Regions from separate parts of the Rhizobium sp. WCS2018Hpa-16 genome, predicted to be linked through region 3. Evidence: predicted binding sites of a transcription regulator. Region 3 holds the regulator's gene; each other region holds the start of a gene.

Region 1 (6,877 bases), on a different contig from region 3:
CCCGCTTTTCAGCAAAGGCTTGATCCGTAACCAGGCAAGGTGCAGCAGAAGCATGACAAGAGCAGCAGCCGCACACACAGAAATCAACAGAAACGTGTCGTTATAGGCCAGAATATAGGCCTCGCGTGTGACCTGCTGCCCAAGCAGCGATAGGCCTTCCGCTTTGAGAAGTGCAGGGTCGGTGATGACATGGGCATAGGCGCCGGACAGTTGAGTGATGCGTTGCACCACCTGCGGGTTCTGCAAGAGAATGCTTTCCACCAGAATATTAGAGTGGAATTTTTCCCGAAGCGTGACGAAAGATCCCAATATCCCTGTCGTCAGCATCGATCCCGTGATCTGCGTGAACAGAAAAATGGTGATGAAGTTGACGAGGTAAGGCGGGCCTTTCGCCAATGCGGCGCCAAATCCCTTGGCCATGACGGGCGGAAGGAACATGGCAGCGCCGAACGCAATCATGGCCTGGCTGAGATACATCTGCTCCGGCCTCACAACATTGGTCAGCCCACTGTCCATAAACGCACCCGCAGAAATCAGTGTCAGCGCGATGACGTGAGCGGTATCGACATATTTCGTCAACATCAGCAGCGCGCAGAAGGCTCCGCCCAGCACTGTTGCAAGGATAATCAAGGCATAGAGTTCGGTCGTCTGCTCGTTCAACAGGCCCAGTTGCTGGTACAGACTGACCGCGGTTGACGATTGCTCTGAAGATACGGCGCGATAGATCAGCAGAACCGCAATCAGATGAAGATTGGTGCGTGAGAATATCCATCGCAGATCCAGCATCGGATTTTTGCGCGGCAGCTCGATCATCACCATCAGCGCCAGCAGTCCGATTGAGGTTGCCAGCAACACGCCCAGCCACCAAGTTTCGAACCACCAGTAGAAACGGCCAAGCGTGAGAAACACGGCAAGACAGCCAAGCCCACCGGCAAAGAGCAGATAGCTCAATATATCCACGCGCTCGATGACCTTCACACGCGGTGGCGGAGTGAGTGGCAGCAGGTAGATGATGGGGAGCACGGCAAGAGCAAGCCCCACTTCCATGGTGTAAAGCGCCTGCCAGCCGCCAATATCCAGCAGATCTGGCGAAACGATACGGGCAAGCGGTGACGACAGGAGCGTGCCCGTGAGCGCAATGCTGAGACCCAGCGTCAGCTTACGTTGCGCGGGAAAGGCTTCGAGAATGTAGAGAAAGCCGAGCGAAGACAGCGGAGCCGCCGCCATGCCACTAACGAAGCGCACGACGATTGCCGAGTGGATATCCGTCACGAAGAGGTTGAGACAGGATGCCAGCACAAAACAGATGATGCTGATCTCGGCGAAGGGCCGCAATCCGTATTGCTGGCGGACCTTGAACAGCGCAATCGAGAAGGTCGCATAAGGGGCCATGTAGGCTGCCGAAAGCCAAGCGACCTCGGCAACTGTCGCTGAAAACTCACCCTGCAACTGATAGATATTGGCCATGACGATATTCATGCCCATGCCCTGGGTCACGAAAAAGGACAGGCCAGCGGCCACATAGAGCAGCTTCTGAAAAAAGGATTTTTCCGGCGGCTGAGACGGTGCAGCAGGCACTTCCGGCGCCTGCTTTGCCGCATCAGCGGTCACGTCATTGATGTTTGAAACGGCGTTGCTCACGACTGCCCCTTTTCACCGGAAAGGTTGTGCAGATTGGCAGACAGACGACGAACGACATGCAAAGCAGCGCTTATATCATCCGTCGAAATATCGGCAGCGATGTCAGCCCGCATGGATTTCGCCTGCATATGCACATCCTCGAATGTCGTGATACCCTCAGGCGTCATGTGAATGCGCTTGGCACGGCGGTCATTTTCATCAGAACGCCGCTCTATGAGGTTTTGTTTCTCCATGGCATCCAGCACACGCACAAGCGTCGGCGTTTCGATTTCCAACTCTTCGGCAAGCTCTTTCTGCGTCAGCGGACCACGGCGAGACAGTACAAAAAGCGCACGTGCTCTTGCAAGCGTCAGCCCCTGCTCTGCCACCCTTGCATCGAAGAATGATCTGAGCTTTCGGTTAAAGGCCGCCATCTCATCAAAAAGCTGTTCTTTTTCTGTCGCACGGGACAAGTCAATAGACCTTATAATTAGCATGCTACCCATTGCCATCCTATGTATTTTTGAGATTGAGGATTTGCAAGTCTCTTTGTTGAAATAGCTGCCATGCCGTAAACTCATGGCAGACTGGGAACGATTCGGCGCGGCTGTGGGCCAGCCTGTGGATTAGTGTTGAAAACATCTGGCATGCGGTCGCCTGTTACCAATCCGGCAAGCTCTCACTCACTGTTGCCGCATTGTCCTTGACTGCTGCGGCCGCTGCCTTCAAACCGGCAGGCTTGCAAGAAACGAAGGCTCCGAACCAGCCTCAAGGGAGATCACAGAAAACCATGAACGACCCTGTGAGAAAGATCACCCCCGCCCCGGCTGCCGAACCGCTCTACCGCGAGGCGCCCAACAACATTGAAGCGGAACAGGCGCTGCTGGGTGCCATCCTCGTCAACAACGACGCCTATTACCGCGTATCCGACTTTCTGAAGCCCGTGCATCTGTATGAGCCGCTTCACCGCAAGATTTTCGAAGTGGCGGGCGATATCATCCGCATGGGCAAGACCGCCAACCCGGTCACGATCAAGACGTTTCTGCCCGCTGACGGAAAGATTGGCGACCTCACGGTTGCGCAATATCTCGCGCGCCTGGCATCGGACGCCGTGTCGATCATCAACGCCGAAGACTATGGCCGCGCCATCTACGATCTGGCCCTTCGCCGCGCTTTGATCCAGATCGGTGAGGATGTCGTCAACATCGCCTATGACGCGCCGCTGGACATGCCGCCGCAGACGCAGATCGAAGACACCGAGCGACGTCTGTTCGAGCTTGCGGAAACGGGCCGTTACGACGGCGGCTTCCAGTCTTTCAATGACGCCGTTTCGCTTGCCATCGATATGGCCGGGGCGGCCTTCGAGCGTGACGGCAACCTGTCGGGCATTTCCACCGGTATCCACTCGCTGGATGCCCGCATGGGTGGCTTGCAGCGCTCTGACTTGATCGTGCTCGCCGGACGCCCGGGCATGGGCAAGACCTCGCTTGCTACCAACATCGCCTATAATATTGCCGCATCTTACGAGCAGGAAATTCAGCCGGATGGTACCTACAAGGCCAAGAATGGCGGCGTTGTAGGTTTCTACTCGCTCGAAATGTCGTCCGAGCAGCTGGCAACCCGTATCATCTCCGAGCAGACCGAAGTGTCATCCTCGAAAATCCGCCGTGGTGAAATCACCGAGGCCGACTTCGAAAAGCTTGTTGCCTGCAGCCAGATGATGCAGAAAGTGCCGCTCTATATCGACCAGACCGGTGGTATTTCCATCGCGCAGCTTTCCGCCCGCGCGCGTCGATTGAAGCGCCAGCGCGGCCTTGATTGCTTGGTGGTGGACTATATTCAGCTGATGACTGGTTCCGGCAAATCCGGTGAAAACCGCGTGCAGGAAATCACCCAGATCACCACGGGTTTGAAGGCGCTTGGCAAGGAACTCAATGTTCCAATCATCGCGCTCTCACAGCTCTCCCGTCAGGTGGAAAGCCGCGAAGACAAACGCCCACAACTGTCAGACCTTCGTGAATCGGGCTCCATCGAGCAGGACGCCGACGTGGTGCTGTTCGTGTTCCGTGAAGAATACTACGTCAAGAACATGGAGCCCCGCGATATTTCCGATCCGAAATATGGCGAGTGGGAAGCCCTGTTCGATAAGGTCAAAGGCACGGCAGACGTTATCATCGCCAAGCAGCGCCACGGACCGACCGGCACGGTGAAGCTGCAGTTCCAGTCGGAGTTCACCCGCTTCGCAGACCTTGCAGACCCTTCCTTCACGCAATACGAAGAGACCTAACGCCCCGGATTTCGCCCCGCCCTTACCAAAAGCGCGGGGCGCAGTTTTTTCACGGTATGGAAATCATGATAGACGAGTTCGACGAAAGCTTTTCCGACACTGAGAACGATGCCTTCGACATCGCGCCGTTGCGCGTTACCATCGATCTTTCAGCACTTGCGGATAATTGGCGAGATATGGCCAGACGTTCCGGCAAGGCGCGGGCCAGCGCGGTTGTCAAAGCCGACGCCTATGGAATGGGGATCGAGGATTGCGGGGCGACGCTCTATCACGCGGGCGCGCGTGATTTCTTCGTGGCCTCCGTTGCGGAAGGCGTGACCCTGCGCCCGCATGCGCCAGAGGCACGCATTTTCGTACTGTCCGGCCTGTGGCCAGGGCAGGAAGGCCATGTTTTCAACAATGACCTTGTGCCGGTCATCGCCTCGGAAGAACAGCTATCCTTCTGGATGGGGACACTGGCTGAGCGCGGCGACCATCCGTTTGCGCTGCATGTCGATACGGGTTTCAACCGGCTTGGTCTGCCGCTGGAGGATGCGCTGTTTCTGGCGGAAGATTCGACCCGCCCCGCAAGCTTCGATCCAGTCCTTGTCCTATCCCACCTTGCCTGCGCCGATACGCCATCTTCTCCGATGAATGCGTTACAGCTCGAATCATTCCGGCAGGTTAGCCAAGCTTTCAAAGGTATCGAATCAAGCCTTTCAGCTTCCGCTGGAATCTTCCTCGGCGCCGATTACCATTTCGATCTCACCCGCCCCGGCATCGCTCTTTATGGCGGCGAAGCGGTCAATGACATGACAAATCCCATGCGCCCGGTTGCCAAGGCCGAGGCCCGGATCATCCAGATCCGCGATGCTGGTGAAGGCCAGACGGTAAGCTACGGCGGAACTCACCGCCTGACGCGCGCCAGTCGGCTGGCGATTGCCTCGGTTGGTTATGCCGATGGCTACCATCGCTCGCTTTCCGGCTCAGGCATCCCGCTGCGCGATATGGGCAATGGCGGGGCTCATGGCTTCATCAATGGCCACAAGGTGCCAGTCGCTGGCCGCGTGACCATGGACCTCACGATTTTCGACGTGACGGACGTGCCGCCCAACGCCATACGCGCTGGCGACTACGTCGAGCTTTTCGGCCCGAACGTGGCGGTCGATGACGTGGCGCGCGCCGCAGGCACCATCGGTTACGAAATGCTGACGGGGCTTGGGCTGCGCTATGAGCGGCAATATCTTGTCGAAGACGAGTGAGGCATTGATTGCCTCTTGGAAAGCTTTGGCAAACTGTGCTAACGAGAACAAAAGGTGATCGAAAGCCTCTCCAGTTCAGATTCCTAACGCAAAGAAAATAGACATTCATGGCCAAAGCCAAGACACAATTCATCTGCCAGAACTGCGGCACGGTCCACACCCGTTGGGCAGGCAAATGCGAAGGCTGCGGCGAGTGGAACACGATTGTTGAAGAAGACCCGATGGGTGGCATCGGCTCTGGGCCCGGCAAAACGCCGAAAAAGGGCCGACCCGTCACCCTCACCTCGCTCTCTGGCGAGATCGAGGAAGCACCGCGCATTCCAACCGGCATGGGCGAGTTGGACCGCGCAACCGGTGGCGGCTTTGTGCGCGGCTCGGCAGTCCTGATCGGCGGCGATCCAGGCATCGGCAAATCCACCCTTCTCATGCAGGCAGCCGCCGCCCTTTCCCGTCGCGGCCATCGCATTGTCTACGTCTCGGGTGAAGAAGCGGTGGCGCAGGTCCGGCTACGCGCCCAGCGTCTTGGGGCGGCAGATACGGATGTGCTTCTGGCAGCGGAAACCAATGTCGAGGATATTCTGGCGACGATATCGGAAGGCAAGCGGCCGGATCTCATCATCATCGATTCGATCCAGACCCTGTGGAGCGATACCGCTGATTCCGCACCCGGCACGGTCACGCAGGTCCGCACGGGCGTTCAGGCGATGATCCGCTTTGCCAAGCAGACGGGTGCAACCATGGTGCTTGTCGGCCACGTCACGAAGGACGGGCAGATCGCCGGTCCGCGTGTTGTCGAGCATATGGTCGATGCGGTGCTGTATTTCGAAGGCGATCGCGGCCATCACTATCGCATTCTGCGCACCGTGAAGAACCGCTTTGGTCCGACAGACGAAATCGGCGTCTTTGAAATGTCGGACAAGGGCCTGCGGGAAGTATCCAACCCATCGGAGCTGTTTCTGGGCGAGCGCAACGAGAAGTCACCCGGCGCTGCCGTTTTCGCGGGCATGGAGGGAACGCGCCCCGTTCTTGTTGAGGTACAGGCGCTGGTGGCCCCGACATCGCTTGGAACGCCGCGCAGAGCCGTCGTGGGCTGGGATTCGTCGCGCCTCGCCATGATCCTTGCCGTACTGGAGGCCCATTGCGGCGTAAAGCTGGGCAGCCATGACGTCTACCTCAACATTGCCGGCGGCTATCGTATCTCCGAGCCCGCAGCAGATATGGCGATTGCCTCTGCACTGGTTTCATCCCTTGCCGGTCTTGCCCTGCCCGCCGATTGCGTCTATTTCGGCGAGGTCAGCCTGTCGGGCGCGGTCAGACCTGTTTCGCAAACAGGCCAACGGTTGAAAGAGGCTGAAAAACTTGGTTTCTCCTCCGCATTTCTGCCGTCAGCATCTGCTGAATTGCCAAAGGGCAGCAAGGGGCGCTGGACTGAAATCGAAAGCCTGCCGGATCTCGTCGCACGTATTGCGGGGTCGGGAAGCCGGTTCAGACAGGTTGAGGAAGACTAAGATTGATCCTTTCGCTGGCTAAACGGCTAGTGTATGAGGAACGAAAATTGGCACAGTGGCGCTCCCATTCAGTGTCGCGACCTCCGGAGTTGGTAAATGCCCATTACAATTTTCGACGGCATCGTTATCGCCGTTGTCCTGTTCTCCGCTGTTCTCGCCATGGTGCGGGGCTTTTCGCGTGAAATCCTGTCCATCGCCAGTTGGGGCGGCTCTGTTGCGGC
Region 2 (6,877 bases), on a different contig from region 3:
ACGCCCAGCGTCTTGCCAAGCACCGCCTCCAGCTCGGGTGTCGGATATTCGACGGGTTCCTTGCCCTCCCGGCGACGCAGGTAGGGGTGAACCATATCGCCCTGTATGGGGCCTGGTCGAACGATGGCAACCTGAACGACGAGATCGTAAAACGTTCTGGGCTTGAGCCTCGGCAGCATCGCCATCTGCGCCCGGCTTTCGACCTGAAAGGTGCCGAGAGTATCGGCTTTGCGGATCATCGCGTATGTCGGGCCATCTTCCTGCCGAACCTTGGCGAGATCGAGGTCCTCGTGCTTGTGCTCACGGATAAGATTGAAGGCCTTCTGCATGCAGGTCAGCATGCCGAGGGCCAGAACGTCAACCTTCATCATCTTGAGCGCTTCGACATCGTCCTTGTCCCATTCGATCACCTGCCGATCTTCCATTGCCGCCGGCTCTATGGGTACGAGATCGTCCAGGCGTGAACGCGTCAGGACGAAACCGCCAACATGCTGGCCCAAATGTCTCGGCGCACCCATCAGCTCCCGCGCGAGCCGCAGCGTCATCACGAGACGGTAGTCGTCGGGATTGAGGTTCAGCTCGCGAACGTTGCGCTCCGTCACCTCTTCCGACCACGACCACAGGCCGGACGACAGAGCTTTGGTCACGTCCTCCGGTAGCCCCATCGCCTTGCCGACATCTTTGATTGCGCCCTTGGCTCGATAACGTGTGACGGTGCAGACGAGAGCAGCTCGGTCGCGGCCATAAGTCTTGTAGATCCACTGGATGACTTCTTCACGGCGTTGGTGTTCGAAGTCGACATCGATGTCCGGCGGCTCGTTACGCTCCTTGCTGACGAAGCGTTCGAACAGCAGATCGTTGGTTTCCGGGTCGATAGAGGTGATGCCGAGGATGTAGCAGATCGCCGAATTTGCGGCAGAACCTCGGCCCTGGCAGAGTATGCCCTGCTCGCGCGCGAAACGAACGATGCTGTAGACGGTCAGGAAGTACGGCGCGTAATCCATCTCCTTGATCAGATCGAGTTCGTGCTTGACCGTCCGCAGCACGCTTTGTGGCAGACCCTCCGGATATCGGTCGGGAATGCACTCGCGGACACAGTGCTCCAGCGATTGCTGCGCATCCATTCCGTCGATCAGCGCTTCCTCGGGATACTCGTAGGTCAGCTCCTCGAGCGAGAACCTGCATTGCTCGACGATCTCCATCGTGCGTTCGAGAGCCTGCGTGTATCGTGGGAACAAGCGCTCCAACTCTTCCGGGGGCTTGAGATAGCGGTCGGCATGCCGTTCCCTGTCGAAGCCCACGTCGTTGATGGTCGTATTCGTGCGAATGCAGGTAACGATGTCCTGAAGCTGTCTTCTGGACGGCTCATGGAAGAGAACATCGTTTGTGACGACAGTCTTCACCTTGAACTTCGCCGCGAGGTTCGAAAGCTCATGCAGCCGCATCTGGTCGTTGGGTCGCCGTCTGAGGCTGAGCGAAAGATAGGCGCGCCTGCCGAATATCTCCGTCATCTTGCGGAGCTGCACAGCACAGACATCGTCTGCGAGATCAGGCACGAGAATCCCAATAAGGCCCTCGGCATAGAGGGCGAGATCATCGATATGAAGGATACAGTTGTTCTTGCCGCCCCTGCCCTTGCCGACGGTAATCAGGCGGGTCAGCCGGGAATACGCCGCCTTGTCAGTTGGGTAGACGAGCACCGACATGCCGTCCTGCAGATCGAGGCGACAGCCGACGACCAGACGAAGCCCGGTTTCGCGGGAAGCTTCCAACGCGCGCACGATCCCCGCCAGACTGTTGCGGTCGACGACGCCCACGGCTTCGATCCCTAGTTCTTTGGCGGTCGCAAACAGCTCCTGCGCCGACGATGCGCCCCGCAGAAAGCTGAAGTGAGTGGTGACCTGCAGCTCCGCATATTTCATCAGGCAAAGATTCCGTGCATGAACCAGCGATGGGAACCCGTTTCCGGATCGATCCCGTCCCCGGAGCGAAAAATCCAGAACCGCTCGCCGTCGTCGTTTTCGACAACAAAGTAATCTCTGACCGCTTCCAGCTCTGTTGGGCGCTTCCACCATTCCCCGAATATGCGCTCGGGGCCATCGGCACGCTTCACACGGTGGCGTTTGCCGCGCCAGGTTATGCTGGCGGGTGGATAGTCGGGCATGAGCGCGATCGCCTGAATCTGTTCTGGTCGTGCGAACAATCTGGTCGGTCTGCGCCAATGTCCGACCCAGCTTTCAGCTATCTGATCGGCGACGGCGGAGATCTGCTGCACGCTCCGCTCGGGCACATCCGATGCAACGGGTGCGACGCGGTAGACGCGCTGGCCGCCGCGGTTGATGAAGATATCGATCAACGGCGTGAGGTCGGTTATTTCTTCTTCAACGAGAGACGAAGCCTTCTGCTCCTCGAGCAGCGGTTCCGCCGACACGGCAACAAGGACGAGTTTCTCGATTCCAAAACCAGGATCGATCTGCTCTGTGCGATCCTTGAACAGCTTGGTGAGCCACGCGACATCCCTCGCTGGCTTTGCAGTTCCTGCCCGAATCGCTTGAAGGGTGTTGTCGACCCGATGCACGATGAGGTCCGTCCGGCGCGCGCCAAGCCCGCGTTTCTCGAGTTCGACGACGAGCTGGACGACGAGCCGACCGACGTATTTATTGATCGTATCGGCCGCACCTATCGGTTCCTGAAACGATCTGGAGACCTCAACCAGATCGGCGGTTCGGATCGGATCGATCGGTTCTCCCGCGCGACCGAACATCTGGTCGAGACGGCGGCCGACCTCTGGTCCGAAACGAAGGGTCAGCGGTGCTCTTGGGGTATTGGAAAGTTCGGCTATGGAATGAAAGCCAAGGATACGGAGGTCTTGGACCACTTTCTCCGGCAGCCGCAGCAATGAGATCGGTAGCTTTTCGACGGCGCGCACGATCTCGCCGCGGGGAACGATCACGGTATCCCGGTTGATGGCACGGACGCATGCATGCGCCGCGCCCCATGTATCCGCGATCGCTACCTTCGCAGTCAGCTTCCTCGAATAAAAGGTATTCACGATACCGCTGATCATCTTTGCTTCTCCGCCCTGCAGGTGATCGGCACCCTCGGTGTCCAGCACAAGACCGTCCTTACCGTCGACGGCGACTATTGGGGAATAGTGCCCAAGCGCCCATAGCGCGATGCGTTCCAGCGCGGCGGCATCGGCGGCGGGATCTGCATCTATTAGCATCAGCCCTCGGAAGATCGCCTGAGCCTTCGCCGCGGCCATCCCGACGCGAACACCGATCTTTTGCGCCGCGACATCTGCCGACGACACCCAACGCTTCGATCCACTGTGCGCGATGACCGCGATCGGCTGATCATCCGGTATGGTGGGATCGTTTCGTCTGATCCTGTCCGTAGCCAGATCCGGCAGAAATATGGATACGACCCTTGCCATCACATGCTCCCACGCAGAACTCTTTGCACTCGCCCGCTCGGGACCTCATCAACTCAAGAAACCATCTAGGTCGCCCTACTCCCGGTACCGGAAGTTCTTCGGACGGCAGCACGCTCACCCGCCACCTCGTCGTTGATGCTGTCGGCTGCCCGAAGTCGTTGGCCTCGGTCTGCCTTCGCCAGCGGCGCACCGCCAAGGCAATTGTCCCCGTTCGCTCCGCGACGAGCTGGAGCCGACGGCTCACGACCATTGGCAACCGCACCATCTCGCCGACGACCGCGCCACAGCCGCCGTAGGAAAGCGCCTCTTCCATGTTGGCAGCGACATCTTCTTCCTTGTCGCTCTCCACGAAGATGACCCTATCCGGATGCAGCCCAGCTTGAGCGAGCGCCGGGAAGAACAGATCGGGCCGCGTCAGGCACCAGACTATCGGCCCCTTCGTACGAGCGGCGATCCCGGCTGCGAATAATGCAGCCGCTGCGCCATCGACGGTTCCAGAGCCGCCACCCGCGAATTCATGGAGTGCTCCATGAGCCAAGCCCCCGCCCGGAAGGATCGCGTCGATCTCCTCGACACCGAATGCAAGACAGCCCGTCTTCTTTGCGCCCTCCCCCTGAATAGACGAGATGCGTTCGCGCAGATCAGCGAGCACTTGTTCGCGAAGAGCCGACATCGGTCACGAATCCTTTCGAAATCGCAGTGAAAAGGTGCAACATCATGTCGCCAGAACTTGATTGTTCATCTTCTGTTCTTTATCGTCGGCGGCGTCAAGACACCTGAAAATCAGGAATCTACTCCTAGGATTAGCAAAGCCGAAGATTCATAGAGTTGAATCATGATGGTAGCGGAGATTCCGGCGCAGGCCTTCTGGCGTAAATATTTTTGGTACGCCAGCGCGGACATCGATGTGATGCCGGTCTGCCAGACCGGGTGACGCAGGGCAAATGGAAACGGGATGCCGAGAAGACGACCAAAGCCCGATAACGAAGGAGGACCGATGCTGAAGGATTGCCGTCTACCAGTGATCGAGATCGCATGTGCACCGTGTGGTCGTCGGGACCTACTAGAGCGAAAGGACTGGTCGAACAGTTCGGTTCCGGGGTCAGCTTCTCACGATTGAGACGACGGCTGGCGATGGGGTGCGAGCGCCTTTGCCACCCAAATGGCGATCACTGCGGAACGCGGTTCCCCTGCCTGGAAGATGTCGGTGATCGCAATAGCGGCTGAGATGACGCGAATTGAAGGCCAAAGCGAGAAAGCGGTGGACAGGTTGGGCGCTCGTCTGGCGTTTCGTTGCCTGCAGCGAGAAATCGGAAAAACCGCTACATTCACCATCTCTGTCGTGTCCGATTGACACACCGCAATCTCGCAAATCTAACCAAAAACCATCGCGGAAGTTCCCAACACATCAGATGGTCTGGATATCGCTTATGATTTTCACGCGAAGGCAAGGCCATAACAACCGCTTGCCGTGGACCGCAGTGAGAAGCACGTCGACCGCACCGTTTGGGTCCGACACCTCGGCACGCCCCCCCATTTTGAGTTCCTCCCGCTAGGGGTTGACCGACGACATGTTTCCATTTTGCTCTGCATGCATAGACACACGCGCGTCGTCAATCATCTGGAGCGGCTGGTGTCGTCAAAGCGATTGTCTCAGACAGCTCACGGGGCCGTTGAAATTGGCATTCTGAAAGTAAAGCAAGTTTCGGCTGGATCGGAGCGAACATCGATCCGACCCCCGTGAGCCCGGGCGATCTGAGAAGCGATATACAGGCCGAGGCCGAGGCCCTGCGTCCCTGACTTCCCCTCACCTCGTCTGAACGGCAGGAAGAGCTTGTCGATCTGAGATACCTCGATGGGCTCCCCACCATTGGTGACGGAAATTTCGAGCTCATCATTTTCCAACTGCGCTCTGATTTCGACAGCTTTGTCCTCTGCGCCGTGCGTGACAGCGTTGGCGACGAGATTTGACACCATCTGCGCTATCCGATCGTGGTCGACTGCGACGGCCTTCTCTATCTCGATCGACACATTGATCTGTCTCGCCGGATTGGCCAGGACCACCTCATCAACGACGTGTCGGATGGTTTCAGCAAGATCGTTCAGAGACGTAGAAAGAACAAGTCCGCTGCCCATGCGAGCCCGCGCGAGGTCCATCACGTTTTCCACAAGACCCGACATCCTGGAAAGACTAGCCTTCATGAGCTTGAGGATCACCGGGCTTCGTTCAGTCCACCCCTCTTTCAGAAGACGGGACGTGCCAGCATCTACCGCAGCTATCGGGTTGCGAAGATCGTGTCCGAGAACAGCAATGAACTGCTCTCGCAGTTCGGATAGTTCCCTTTCCTGTTCCAGGGCGGCTCTGGTAATTTCAAGACGTGTCCCAGCATCAAGATGGTGGGCTATCAGTTCGGCAAACAGTTTGAATGCGCCCATCACTTCCGGGTTTTTGACCTTGGCCGGGTTTGGATCGATAGCGCACAGGGTTCCCCAGAACGCGCCGTTTTCCAGGATGATCGGTTCGGAGATGTAGCTCCGCAGCCCGTAGATGCGTGGCGTGTGATGATCGCGGTACTGAGAATCTTCGACCGCGTCATCGAAGACGATGGTCTGCCGATGACCGCGGATCTCGTTGCAGAGAGTGCTTTCCAGCGGCAGCTCATCACCAGGCTTTAGTCCGAAGCCGACCGGATCGAGAACCTGGCAGGCAACCCAGCGGTTCTCGGTGACGCGCGCGACGGCGGCGAAACCCATACCCGTCATCCGCAACACGACGTCAAGCATGGTCGGCACGGCGGCGATCCCAGATATGCGCTCAATGTCGTGTGCGAACTCGCCAGCCAACGTCTCTACTTCATTCTTTGCGGGCATCCGCGACGAGTTCACGGACTCTACGAAAGCTGCGTTCTCAAATGCGGTAGCGGTGGCTTCCCCGAGGGCCTCGAGCACCTCCACTTCCCAATCCGCTGGAGTATAAGGCTGTGACCAGTATGCACCGATCGCGCCGACTGGATTTTCCATCCGGATGGGTGCCATCGCCATCGCCCTTACGAAGGTGCCCGCATAGAGTTCGTAAGGAATACGGTCGTCCTGTCCAATGTCAGGAATGACGGCCGTCGCCCTGTTCATCATCGACCAACCGCTGACACAGGCAACTGATGGAAACTTCTGACCTTTCCACAACGAGCCGATGGCATCCTCTTCTACATAATGACAGAGGTCGCCATCTTTGAGGATGATCGCAATGCCGTCACACCCTATCACCGACCGGGCGGTATCGCGGAGCGTTTTGATCGCAGCCTCGGTGGTACGAGCACGCGCGATCTTCGCCCAAACTTTGGACAGCGACGCGAGGGGCGTTGAGGGTCTGGTCCGTTGATCCATCGACCAATGCCTTCCGATACGAGCCGTATTTTAGCGCGCAATTATGCAAGAAAATGC
Region 3 (6,877 bases):
GGTGGATGCGCCCGATGGAACCGCTGCGCGGCCGAAAGAGCCGTCTTCAAGATAGACATCTACCTCAACGGTCGGGTTGCCGCGGCTGTCGAGAATTTCGCGTGCGATAATGTCGGTAATGGCTGTCATGATCTCTCCCTTAGGATTGGAACAGTGTTTTTCAGGTGCATGTCTTAAAGCGCATGAGGGAAGCTGTGAAGAAGTTTCAGATTCCGGCATGCGATAAAAACACGTCGCCAGAGCGGCGAGTCGTTTGGTATTCGTCTTCCGCTGTAGCCGATGCGGAAGAAATTACAATGACAAGCCCCGTCCTGCGCGATGGTTTCCATCGACGCCTCTCGGCGCCGAAATATCAGGCGGATTTGGTGATATTGTCGAAAGCCAGAAGTTTTTCGAGAAGCTTCGGCATATCTTTCAGGTGAACCATGTTGGGGCCATCGGACGGCGCATTATCAGGGTCCTCATGCGTCTCTATGAAAAGACCGGCAACACCAACGGCCACCGCCGCGCGTGCCAATGTTTCCACGAACTCGCGTTGACCACCTGTCGAGCCACCCTGCCCGCCGGGCTGCTGAACGGAATGGGTCGCATCGAATATAACTGGCGCACCGAGCGATGCCATGATTGGCAGTGAGCGCATATCCGACACAAGCGTATTGTAGCCGAAGGATGCACCACGCTCGCACAGCAGCACATTGGAGTTGCCGCTGTCATTTAGCTTGGCCAGCACGTTCTTCATGTCCCAGGGTGCCAGAAACTGGCCCTTCTTGACGTTGATCACTCGGCCGGTCTTTGCAGCAGCCACCAGCAGGTCCGTCTGACGGCTGAGAAATGCCGGAATCTGCAGAATATCTATGACGGGCGCAACAATGGCGCACTGCTCTTCTGTGTGAATATCCGAAAGGACTGGAAAGCCGAACTGCGCCTTCAACTCGGCGAAGACTTCCAGCGCCTTGTCGATGCCGATGCCGCGCTGGCCCGAAAGCGAGGTGCGGTTGGCCTTGTCGTAGGATGATTTGTAAACAAGGCCGATTCCCAGCTTGCCGCAGAGTTCGGCCAGCGTTTCGGCAATCATGAAAGCATGGTCACGGCTTTCCATCTGGCACGGACCGGCAATCAGGGAAAACCGTTCGGTGTTCGAGAAAGAGACCGCAGCAGCGCCCTCGCCGGCAATGACCTTCAGATTGTTCGTCGCACTCATGGTTTTCCCTTGGAACAAATGAAACAGTGCACGGGCATCACGCCCGATCTTGGCAACGCATGTAGCAGTAAGCCGACAGCGAGTCACGGTATAGGAGCGGTATTCGGCGGGATTGTGGGCAACGCTGAAACTCGTTTGTACTTTCACTGAGTTTTAAGGGATTGCAGAACACATATGGAACAGATAGTGTTCGTTCTGTATTTGTTTCCCGAATCTCCGCCTCGAATCGTCAAGGGTCTCTTCATGCTCACGCGCAAACAGCAGGAACTGCTTCTATTCATTCATGAGAGAATGAAAGAGTCCGGCGTGCCACCATCTTTCGATGAAATGAAGGATGCACTGGAGCTTGCATCAAAGTCAGGCATCCATCGGTTGATCACAGCGCTTGAAGAGCGCGGCTTCATTCGCCGGCTACCGAACAGAGCCCGTGCGCTCGAGGTTATCAAGCTTCCCGAATCATATTCGCCCCCGGAAAAGCCACAGCGCGGCTTCACGCCAAGTGTTATTGAGGGCAGTCTCGGCAAAACCGCAGCTGTTGAGCAACGGCCTCAGCCATCATCTTCCAACAGCAGAAATTCTGAATCAGTCAGCGTACCGGTCATGGGACGCATTGCAGCGGGCGTGCCAATCTCCGCCATCCAGAACAACACTCATGATGTGGTCGTGCCGATGGATATGCTGGGTGCGGGTGAGCATTACGCGCTTGAGGTCAAAGGCGATTCGATGATCGAAGCCGGTATTTTTGACGGCGATACCGTCATTATCAAGGATACCAGCACCGCAAATCCCGGTGATATCATCGTGGCTCTGGTGGACGAAGAGGAGGCAACGCTTAAGCGCTTCCGTCGCAACGGCGCGTCTATCGCACTTGAAGCTGCGAACCCTGCTTATGAAACCCGCATATTTGGACCCGACAGGGTCAAGATTCAGGGAAAGCTTGTTGGTCTGATCAGGCGTTATCACTGACCAGCCTGACAGGCTCTTGCCTCGCTTTTCAGGCGCAGTCTTAACTCTGTTGACGCTCGCGGGGCCTCAAGTCACCGCGCGGTGATAGAACTTGTTAGCCGGGTATCGATTCCACTGCGATTCGGTGATTTGGAGTGGATTTTCCGTTATGTCAGCAGATACTTATGGCATGGGAATTTCGCCGTTGCGTTTGTAGCTGGTGCTTGTGAGCCGGCGTGATCGCCACGCTGGTTACGGTCATCAAATAATTTGAATGATGCCATCGCTGTGGATGGCTTTATGCAAGAAATTCTCTCGTTTACTGATAGTTTTCTCTTTTTGATCGCTGCCTTTTAGGAGCGCTGCTCATGTATCAACTTTTCATCGCCAACAAGAATTACTCGTCTTGGTCACTGCGAATCTGGGTGCTGATGCGCACGCTCGGAATTGGATTTTCCGAGCGATTCATGCGTTTCGATGACAAGGACCATGCGTTTTCGGAGTTTTCACCGACATCGAAAGTTCCATGTCTTGTGGATGGCGATCTGACCGTTTGGGAATCGCTCGCCATCACCGAGTATCTTGCGGAAAAGCATGATGGCGTATGGGCAGCGGATGCAAAGGCACGGGCCTGGTCTCGCTCTGCCGCGGCGGAGATGCATGCTGGCTTCTCCACATTGCGCAACAACCATCCCATGAGTGTTGGTCTTCGAATTAGGCCATCCTCCATATCGGACGCATTGCAGAGAGATATTTCCCGGATAGACGCCTTGTGGCAGCAAGGGCTGGCAGCCCATGGCGGTCCATTCCTGGCCGGGGCCGGGTTCACAGCTGTGGATGCGTTTTTCTGCCCGGTTGCGTTTCGGTTTCAGACCTACGGAACGGCGCTGTCTCCAGCATCGAAGCACTATATGGATCACCTCCTCTCCCTACCGGCAATGCAGGAATGGGAACAGGCGGCCCTTCTCGAACCGTGGCGCGATGATGCGCATGAGGCTGAGGCGCGGGATGTGGGGGAATGGCTTGCGGATTTGCGCGCAGTCCCGACGTGACGAGCAGCGGCGCGCTCCAAAGCACATGAGTTATGGACGGCCTGTGAGCAGGTGTTCGATATGGGCCGGAATTCCTGTATTGAAGCTTTTGTCGCGCCAGTCGTAGTGGCGGTGCTCCGTCCATGGCCGATTGTCGCTCAGCATGGCAGCCCTTGTGGTCAGGACCGGCTTTGTTGCATCGCCTAGCCATAGCTCCATCGACCCCGTGCGGCGCAAGGTTTCGTGAGTGATGAGAATGGCGCCAGAACGGCATGTGGTGAAGGGAACGCTGCGTGTCGTGACAACAATATTGGCAATATCGCAGGCCAATCCCGCGAATGCAGTGTCGAAGACTACCGCTACAGTGATGCCGATTTTGGATTTCGATACGCACCAACTGTTTTTTCGACAGGTGAATCCATCTGGTTTCAGGAGAGCCCTCTGCATCTCCTTCCGTTCTTTCGCTTTGGCTTGGTCCGTCAGCGTTGAGCGGCGTCCGGTTTGTGAGTCATCCCCAACTTCGTCGTCACTATCCGGTGACTTTTCTGCGTCAAGCATATCTGCTGGAATATGGCGCTCCGGCAGGGGCAGCGCCCTCGCCCACTGATCATAGATGAAGCCCGACGCCCGCTGCTTTGTGGTTGCCACCGCATCGTCATTCAAAAGAGCAACGAGCGACCCATCCTCGTAGATCAAAAAGTCCGGCTTGCTGCGCCATTGCTCCGCGCTCAGCAGCACAAAGCCCGCGGCAACGAAGGGTAGACCAATCAATGCAAGCCGGGTGCGTAAAAGGGCGAGCAGCAGAAAACCTGTCGTCGACACAGCGAGGAACCAGCTGTTCTGCCGTCCAATCGTCACATCCCCGCCCCAGCCTGACACCGTTGTCGCGATGTCGATGACCATTGCCATTCCATACCCCATGACCTTGATGAATGGAGCATCAAGCCCGAACGGCATCAGCAGCATGCCCATCAGCGCAAACGGCATGACAATGAGTGACATGATTGGCATCGCAGCAAGATTTGCGGCCAGCCCGTATGTTGTGATGCGGTGAAAATGTTCGATGGAATAGATTGCCGTTGAAAGTCCGCCAATGAGCGATGTCACGATAACGCCGCCAATGATGGTTGCGCATTTAAAAGCGGCGCTGAGCCACCACGGCGGATGCGCGATAACAGGGCGCTCGCGCTCGCCTCTCCACCGGCTCCAGGCTGCAAAGCCCGACACAAGAGCCAGCGTTGCTGCAAATGACATCTGGAAGCTCGGGCCCATCACCTCGTTGGGAGACAAGACGATGATGACGATGGCCGAAAGCGCAACATTTCGAACGCTGATCGATGGCCTGTCCACTAGAACCGCAACCAGCATGATCGACATCATCAGCCAGGCTCGCTCCGCAGAGACGGCGAAGCCTGATATCAGATAGTAGCAGAATGTCATGAGAAGTGCCGCAAAGGCGGAAATCTTCTTCACGGGCCAGCGTTGAGAAAAGCCGGGAAAGAAGCTGAATACGGTTCGCATGCCAACAAAGAAAATACCGGCCGCGAGCGCCATGTTGAGCCCGGAAATCGCGACGATATGCGCGAGGCCCGAGATGCGCAAAGCCTCCATCGTTTCGCCTGATATCGCACGTCTCTCATCGGTGACAATGGATGCCGCAAAGGCTCCAGCATCACCGCCGATCAGGTCGCGAATGCGGTTCGCTATGTTGCTTCTCAGCGCATAAAGCCACCGATCCGCCGCCCCTGCCCACGTGCCGCCTTGCTCCTCGCCAGCCGGATCCGTCCATATCTTCGGCGCGCAGTAGAAGAACCCGGTTGCACCAACGCCGCTGAAATAGGAGCCGAAGGCGAAATCGTTCAGCCCCGGCAGAGCCGGACCTGAAGGCGGCGACAGACGCGCCTTGCCGATAATCGACGCACCTATCGCTACCGCCTCATGACGGCTGCGAGCAACCAGTGAGACCTTTTGCGGCGCGCGCGCAAGCTGCGGGGCTGATGTCTGTTTCACCGCAACGACATATCGCCAGTTCCCCCTTGCATCCAGCTCGCGGCGCTCCACCGTTCCGGCAATCTCGGTCGTAACCGGGGTATCGAGAATGATCGTACCCGCCCGCCGAGACTGCCCATCAGCCAGCACCATGCCCAGCACCACAAGCGCCCCAGCCTTCAAAGCCATGGAAATGGGGCCAGTCCTATAAAATAGCGCGCAAACGATGATGATGGCGCATGCGGAAAGCGAAAACAGAAGCCACTGCGGCGGTGTCGTCGGCAGGCTGAACCAGAGGGCGGCTCCCGCAGCAATCAACACCGGAATGAAGAGAAATTCGTGGCGATGATTTGCCTCTTCAGCAAGGCAAATATTCAACCAGCGCCTGAAGCGCGCCATCGCACCTAGACGTAAGTCCGATTGCGCGTTTTTTGCAAGCGCGTTACCACTTGAGGTATGCAGGGGCGACAGCAAGTCATCGAGTTCTCCATGCGGAATGAATCTCGTCTGGGTCTCGCTAAAGTAATATTTTTTCGTTCTGCGTATTCAAAGCCCGGCGCCCCCTGCCGTAGCCTTTCAGTTTGCAACCCTCAAAGTATTATTGCAACCATTTGCTGAGTTAAGGAAGCATTGACCTAGAATGAAACACTCTGCCTCGGAATCGCACCATTTTGGGATATTGGCGTGTCGCAATGCACAATTTGCCGGTTGGATAGCTTGGCATCATGACTAGGATCATATAGCTAATCGGTAACGCTTAACAGGCTGATGCGTTATCCCGCATCGCCCGCATATATCGGAGGTATGGTATGACGGAATCAAGCGCTAAAGTGACCCTCGGCGATAGCACGGTCGATCTTCCTGTTCGGGAAGGCACGATCGGACCCAAGGTCGTAGATATCGGAACGCTTTACAAGAACACCGGCACCTTCACGTACGACCCCGGCTTTACGTCGACGGCCTCTTGCGAATCCAAGATCACTTACATCGATGGTGACGAAGGCGTTCTGCTTCACCGCGGCTACCCTATCGAGCAACTGGCCGAACAGGGTGACTTCCTCGAAACCTGCTATCTGCTGCTTTACGGCGAACTGCCAACAACTGCACAGAAGAAGGACTTCGATACCCGGGTTACGCGCCACACAATGGTGCATGAGCAGATGAGCCGCTTCTTCACCGGCTACCGTCGCGACGCCCACCCGATGGCTGTCATGTGCGGCACGGTCGGCGCTCTTTCGGCCTTCTATCACGACTCCACTGACATCACCGATCCGCACCAGCGCATGGTCGCGTCGCTCCGCATGATCGCGAAAATGCCGACAATTGCGGCGATGGCTTATAAGTACCACATCGGCCAGCCCTTCGTTTACCCGAAGAATGATCTGGATTACGCGTCCAACTTCCTCAACATGTGCTTTGCCGTACCATGCGAAGACTACAAGGTTGACCCAGTTCTGGCACGCGCCATGGACCGCATTTTCATCCTGCATGCCGACCATGAGCAGAACGCTTCGACCTCGACCGTGCGCCTCGCCGGCTCGTCTGGTGCAAACCCGTTCGCATGTATCGCTGCAGGTATCGCTTGCCTCTGGGGCCCTGCCCATGGCGGCGCGAACGAAGCTGCGCTCAACATGCTCAACGAAATCGGTTCGGTTGATCGCATTCCGGAATTCATCGCTCGCGCCAAGGACAAGAACGATCCGTTCCGCCT

The links. Region 3 encodes LexA, which represses DNA repair genes until DNA is damaged. Its sites were predicted from a motif close to TGTTCNNNNTGTGTTCNG; they were not measured.
Region 1: radA (DNA repair protein RadA) is a predicted target of LexA. The motif match lies at 5,192-5,209, and genes of this name have one in related genera.
Region 2: RQI55_RS20175 (ImuA family protein) is a predicted target of LexA. The motif match lies at 4,172-4,189, and genes of this name have one in related genera.

The regions. Positions count from the first base shown of each region.
Region 1 is NZ_JAVTIX010000002.1:968,242-975,118, reverse strand. Features, by position in the region: gene RQI55_RS10810 (MFS transporter) at 1-1,641, opposite strand, end outside; gene RQI55_RS10805 (MarR family winged helix-turn-helix transcriptional regulator) at 1,638-2,093, opposite strand; gene RQI55_RS10800 (replicative DNA helicase) at 2,411-3,907, shown strand; gene alr (alanine racemase) at 3,973-5,148, shown strand; gene radA (DNA repair protein RadA) at 5,256-6,656, shown strand; gene RQI55_RS10785 (CvpA family protein) at 6,753-6,877, shown strand, end outside.
Region 2 is NZ_JAVTIX010000008.1:144,987-151,863, reverse strand. Features, by position in the region: gene RQI55_RS20185 (error-prone DNA polymerase) at 1-1,922, opposite strand, end outside; gene RQI55_RS20180 (DNA polymerase Y family protein) at 1,922-3,436, opposite strand; gene RQI55_RS20175 (ImuA family protein) at 3,357-4,109, opposite strand; gene RQI55_RS20170 (GAF domain-containing sensor histidine kinase) at 5,099-6,820, opposite strand.
Region 3 is NZ_JAVTIX010000001.1:974,726-981,602, reverse strand. Features, by position in the region: gene eno (phosphopyruvate hydratase) at 1-129, opposite strand, end outside; gene kdsA (3-deoxy-8-phosphooctulonate synthase) at 353-1,201, opposite strand; gene lexA (transcriptional repressor LexA) at 1,445-2,167, shown strand; gene RQI55_RS04935 (glutathione S-transferase family protein) at 2,515-3,198, shown strand; gene RQI55_RS04930 (ComEC/Rec2 family competence protein) at 3,229-5,640, opposite strand; gene gltA (citrate synthase) at 5,976-6,877, shown strand, end outside.